One region of the Enterococcus saigonensis genome, then DNA from elsewhere that is predicted to be linked to it. Evidence: predicted binding sites of a transcription regulator. Region 1 holds the regulator's gene; the other holds the start of a gene.
The links. The regulator NrdR, encoded in region 1, represses ribonucleotide reductase genes. The targets are predictions, from matches to a motif close to ACACNATATATNGTGT.

Region 1 (3,211 bases):
TGGCAGAATGGAGCTAGTATTAAAAGGGGAAGCCAAAAGATTTAAAAGTATTGCGCAATTAGGACCAGAACCAACTCCAGAAACGTTTAAATTAGCACAATTCAAACGAGATTTGGCAAAAACAAAACGGGAAATTAAACCAGCGTTATTAGATCAAAAAATGGTAACGGGTTTAGGAAATATTTATGTTGATGAAGTATTATGGTTGGCGAAAATTCATCCAATGCAACCTTGTGACACCCTCAGTGAATCAGAAATCAAGCGATTACGTTTAGCAATTATTGATGTTTTAAAAAGAGCTGTAGCGGCTGGTGGAACTACCGTACGGACTTACTTAAATGCATTAGGTGAGGCAGGAAAGTTCCAATTGTCGCTAAATGTTTACGGTAGAACCGGACAACCTTGTCCACGTTGCCAAACACCAATTGAAAAAATCAAAGTAGCACAACGTGGCACTCATTTGTGTCCTCACTGTCAAAAATTAATTGCGAGGTGCTGAGCATGAGTTTTGTGTTAGGTATTACTGGGGGAATTGCCAGTGGTAAGAGTACCGTTGTCGATGTTTTTAAAGAAAAGGGATTCCCTGTTGTTGATGGGGATGTGATAGCACGAGAAATTGTTGAACCTGGCCAAGCAGCATTGGCAGCTATTGTTGCTGTATTTGGGTCGGGAATTCTAAGTGCAACAGGTGAATTGAATCGCAAAAAATTAGGAGAGATAGTCTTTAAAGATAGCCAAAAACGGCAACAATTGAATGAATTAATGAACCCATATTTGCGTCAAAAAATTAAAGGGCAAATTATTGCTGGAAAAAAAATCAGCCCGTTAGTTGTGGCAGATATTCCTCTAATGTACGAAGGTCATTACGATCATTATATGGACGAAGTTGCTGTAGTATATGTCGACTTTTCAGAGCAAAAAAAACGATTGATGGCACGAGATCATATCGACGAAAAAACAGCAGAAATGAAGATTGCCAGTCAAATGCCATTAATAGAAAAGAAGGCTTTAGCAGATACTGTTTTTGACAATAATGGTAGTAAAGAGGCGACAGTCCAACAAGTCGTCAATTGGTTAGAAAGTCATTTTAAAAATAAAGACTAGTTGTCTTTCTGACGTAATGTTGTAAAAAAGCTTTGGAAGCTATTTTTATTCCAAGGCTTTTTATTATCTAAAAAGAAAGCTAGTTTTTTAAAATATTGCGTAAAAACGTATAACGCTGTCTTTTCTTAGATGCAAGACAATACAACACAATTTTTTTCTGTTATAATATAAGCAAAATTCCTAGAAAATAAATGAGGTGAAAAGATGCGTTGTCCAAAATGTCACCATAATAGTTCACGGGTTATTGATAGTCGTCAAACCGATGATGGACGTACGATTAGAAGAAGAAGAGAATGTGAAAATTGCGGCTTCCGTTTTACCACTTTTGAAAAAATAGAAGCGGCACCTTTACTAGTGATTAAGAAAAATGGTGAACGGGAAGAATTCAATCGAGAAAAGATTTTGCGTGGGTTAATTCGTTCTGCAGAAAAACGACCAGTTGCTATGGAACAAATGGAAGAAATTGTTGACCATGTGGAAAATCGTGTCCGTTCTTTAGGAGAAAACGAAATTTCTACAACACTTATTGGCGAGTATGTGATGGAAGACTTAGTGGATGTTGACGAAATCGCCTATATTCGCTTTGCCAGTGTCTATCGTCAATTTAAAGATATGTCGGTTTTCTTAAAAGAATTACAAGATATTGTTGCCAAAGCAAACGGCAAAAACGAATCTGAATAAATTGGAGGCTGCATTTTTTTGGAATATGCTTATGAAGCCAACCTACAACCAAAAGCAGTTTATGAAGTAAAAAAAAGTTTACCCCTCACAAGTGAGGGACAAAAAGCTTTGGTAAATTTGTATCAGCCAATTATTGGTGCGGATGCGCTAGCTTTGTACTTTTGTTTACTACAAGACTTTGAAGATACACAAGAAGAATATAACCACTTAGAATTACTTAATGCCTTAGATATCGGAATTTCGGCTTTCAAAGTGGCCAAAAAACGTTTAGAAGGAATTGGACTATTAAAAACTTATTATCAAGAACAACCAGAAATTCGGTTTTTATATGTTTTAATGGAACCTTTATCACCACAAGCCTTTTTAAAAGATGAACTAATGTCTTTTTTATTGGTTGTAAAAGTAGGGCAAAATAAATTTCGACAATTAAATCGTCGCTTTAAACCTCAAGACATTCAAACAGCTAACTACCAAGAAGTAACGACAAAATTTGGTTCTGTGTATACTTTTTCCCAAAGAGAATACCAAGCTAATCAAGCCCTAGTTGAGTCGGTCACTGAAGAGATAGCTCACGCAGATACACAGCTACCATTGGATAAAAACCAGTTAAATTGGAGTTTGTTGCGTGATTTAGCGACGAAAAAGTTTATTAATCCTATGCAGTTAACAGACTCTTTAAAAAATAGCCTTACGCTATATCATGAAATGTTTGGTTATGATGAAGTGCAATTAACTAATTTAATGGCTGAAGCAGTTTCTTTAGCAGATGGAACAATTGATGCACGAAAATTGAAAAATATTGTGTATAAACAAAGCCAAAATATCTTATCAGAAAAAAAAACAACAACGCCAAATTACGAAAGTGATCAACAGATTCGTCGTAAAAATACTTTGTTAGCTCAAGGATTTACAAAAGCAGATTGGTATCGAATTTTAGATAGCGAAGCGTTAGCGCCAATGGAGTACTTGGTTAATTTGAAAGCGGCTAAAGGTGGCTATGTCACGAAAAATGAGGAGTGGTTGTTGACGGACTTGGTGGAAAAATCCCCCTTACCGACAGCAGTCATTAATATTTTATTGAACTATTTACTAGTTGATCAAAATAAATCTCAACTACCACAGGCATTAACCAATCAAATAGCTAATGACTGGTCGCAAAATAAAATTAATACCCCAGAAGCTGCTATTAAATATGTCCAAAAAACGGTAAAAGAAAAACAAGCGGCTAAAGAGCAACGCAAAAAAAATAGCAGCCGAACACAAAATATTGTGAAAAAAGAAGATTTACCAGACTGGTCCAAAAATCAAACGACAAGTGACCCGACTCGTAAAGCAGAGATTGATAAAATGATGCGAGAGTATTTCAATGACGAAGAAGGTGAAAAATAATGGATGATGTTGGCAAAAGTGTCAATCAATTATTTGA
Region 2 (3,211 bases), 450 kb from region 1:
TATACCCAAGCCATAAGCTAATTTATCTAAATTAATAGTTTTGCCACTTTTTCTGATTAAATCCATCATATTCAAGCCCACAACTACTGGAATTCCAGTTTCCATTAATTGCGTGGTCAAGTACAAATTTCGTTCTAAATTAGTCGCATCCACAATGTTGATAATCGCATTGGGTGAACCTGTTAATAAGTAATCTCTTGCGACAATTTCTTCTGGTGTATATGGTGATAAGGAATAAATCCCAGGTAAATCCTGAATCGTAATATTTTTTTGTTTTTTTAGGTTACCGGATTTGCGTTCAACCGTCACACCCGGCCAGTTTCCCACAGATTGCATGGAACCAGTTAATTGGTTAAAGGTACTTGTTTTCCCGCTATTAGGATTTCCTGCTAGAGCAAACTGCAAACATTCCACACTATCCCTCCTCGCTTAAGGCCACTAAGATATATTCTGCTTCACTTTTTCTCAAAGATAATTCATATCCTCGCAAATTAATTTCAATCGGATCACCTAATGGAGCTAATTTACGTACGGTTATTAATACATTTTTGGTTAATCCCATATCCATTAACCGTCGTTTGACAGCCCCTTCACCAAAAATTTTAATTACCTTGCCTTTATCTCCTACTCCTAGTTGATCCAAAGATAATATTTCTCTTTTTTCAGTAGCCGGTTCTACTAAAATTGCTTCTAATAAACTTTGGTCTAATGCAAGACGCGCATTTTGAACTAGAACAATGCCATCTTGTCCTTTACTTTTCAATAAAACAACTTGACTGCCGGGCAACAAACCTAAGTTTTGCAGATGTTTTTGCACTTCTACTGAGGCAGTTACTTCTTTCACAACGAAAGGTTGATTTGCCTTTACTTCTGCTAATTTTTTCATGAATACTCCTTTACTGACAGGAATTAATTGCGATTGATAATTATTCTCATTTAGAATAAAGTCTACCGGTAGTAAAGTCAATGAAATTTAAAATATTGTAATATATTTCACATATTAATAATTATTCTAATTTAGACCTAGACCATTTTATTTTATTGTCATGAAAACAGAAAAGAAAACTTGTCCTTGTGCTATCTTTACCTCCTACCCATCTCAAAACCACAATGTATAGTGTGTTTATTATTACAAAACACAATATCTAGTGTTTTTCGTTTGACTTTTTGATTTACTTCTCTATACTGAGAATATAAAGAAATTGAAGGAGGCAGTATTATGACAATTACATTATTTTCGAAAAACAACTGTATGCAATGTAAAATGACGAAACGCTTTTTAACTGAAAATCACGTCAGTTTTAACGAAATTAATATAGATGAAGAACCCAATGCATTAAACTTTCTAAAAGAACAAGGTTTCAAAAGTGTGCCGGTAACAACTGCAGGTGAAACAACTATCATCGGTTTTAGACCGGACCAATTACGCAGTCTTGCTTCTTAAGCAATTTTAACCGAGGTTGTATCCTAGGCAAAATAGTAGCAACCAAACTGGCAAGTTTTCTTATAAAGGATAACGAAATATTTCCACCAGTATATGGCCTATTATTTTATTGCAACGGAGACACCTCCTTTTTTTCGCAATTTTTTTATTTTTTGAGTCTAAAAAAGAAAGTTGGTTCTTCCATGAGTTTAAAAGAATTAAAAGATGTTAGTTACTACAAACTAAATAATGAAATTAACCGTCCAGTTAATGGCCAAATTCCATTAAATAAAGACCAAGAAGCTCTACAAGCTTTTTTTAACGAAAATGTGCTACCAAATACCAAACAATTTGCTACATTTAATGAAAAGCTGGACTACCTTGTAGCGCATGACTATTTGGAAGCAGCGTTTCTAGCTAAATATTCCGCTGAATTTCTGACAACACTATATGACTTTTTATTAGCCCAACAGTTCACCTTCAAATCCTTTATGGCAGCCTATAAATTTTATTCACAATACGCCTTAAAAACGAATGATGGTGCTTTTTATTTAGAAAATTATGAAGATCGCGTAGCTATTAATGCCTTGTATTTCGCAGATGGTGATGAAGAATTGGCATTAACTTTAGCGGATGAAATGATTCATCAACGCTACCAACCAGCGACTCCTTCTTTTTTAAACGCTGGACGCAAACGTCGTGGTGAATTAGTTTCTTGTTTTTTAATTCAAGTTACTGACGATATGAATTCCATTGGTCGTGGCTTAAATTCTGCATTGCAACTCTCACGCATTGGCGGTGGTGTTGGCATTACATTATCAAACTTGCGCGAAGCAGGAGCTCCAATTAAAGGTTATGAAGGAGCGGCAAGTGGTGTCATGCCAGTTATGAAATTATTCGAAGATTCTTTTAGTTATTCTAATCAACTCGGTCAACGTCAAGGTGCAGGAGTCGTTTATTTAAATGTATTCCATCCAGACATCATGGCCTTTTTATCTGCTAAAAAAGAAAATGCTGATGAAAAAATCCGTGTAAAAACACTATCTTTGGGCGTTTTAGTTCCTGATAAATTTTACGAATTAACTCGTAAAAATGAAGAAATGTATTTATTTAGTCCATATAGCGTAGAAAAAGAATACGGAGTACCTTTTTCTTATGTTGACATTACAAAAGAATACGATAACTTAGTCAAAAACCCTAATATTCGCAAACAAAAAATTAAAGCGCGGGAGTTGGAAAACGAGATTTCTAAATTACAACAAGAATCTGGTTATCCTTATATTGTCAATATAGATACAGCCAATCGTGAAAACCCTATTGATGGCAAAATTATCATGAGTAATTTGTGTTCAGAAGTATTGCAAGTCCAAACTCCTTCTGTTTTAAATGGACGGCAAGAATATGAAGTCTTGGGCACTGACATCTCTTGTAATTTGGGATCAACAAATATCGTCAACTTAATGGCAAGTCCTGATTTTGGTAAATCTGTCCGGGCAATGACTCGCGCCTTAACCTATGTAACAGATAATTCTCATATCGATGTAGTTCCTTCCATTGCTCATGGAAATGAACAAGCCCACACGATTGGATTAGGTGGTATGGGACTACACACTTTCTTTGCCAAAAATCACTTAGTGTACGGTTCGAAAGAATCTGTTGAATTTACCGATATTTATTTCATGCTATTAAACTACTGGACGTTAGTTGAAAGTAATCAAATTGCCAAAGAACGTCAGCAATCGTTTCATAATTTTGAAAAATCAACTTATGCTGATGGCAGTTACTTTG

Region 2: nrdH (glutaredoxin-like protein NrdH) is a predicted target of NrdR. The motif match lies at 1,137-1,152, and genes of this name have one in related genera.

The regions. Positions count from the first base shown of each region.
Region 1 covers NZ_AP022822.1:1,591,535-1,594,745, reverse strand. Annotated here, with positions in the region: gene mutM (DNA-formamidopyrimidine glycosylase) at 1-499, shown strand, start outside; gene coaE (dephospho-CoA kinase) at 502-1,104, shown strand; gene nrdR (transcriptional regulator NrdR) at 1,309-1,785, shown strand; gene EsVE80_RS07490 (replication initiation and membrane attachment family protein) at 1,804-3,174, shown strand; gene dnaI (primosomal protein DnaI) at 3,174-3,211, shown strand, end outside.
Region 2 covers NZ_AP022822.1:2,041,703-2,044,913, forward strand. Annotated here, with positions in the region: gene feoB (ferrous iron transport protein B) at 1-405, opposite strand, end outside; gene EsVE80_RS09695 (FeoA family protein) at 416-886, opposite strand; gene nrdH (glutaredoxin-like protein NrdH) at 1,220-1,444, shown strand; gene nrdE (class 1b ribonucleoside-diphosphate reductase subunit alpha) at 1,627-3,211, shown strand, end outside.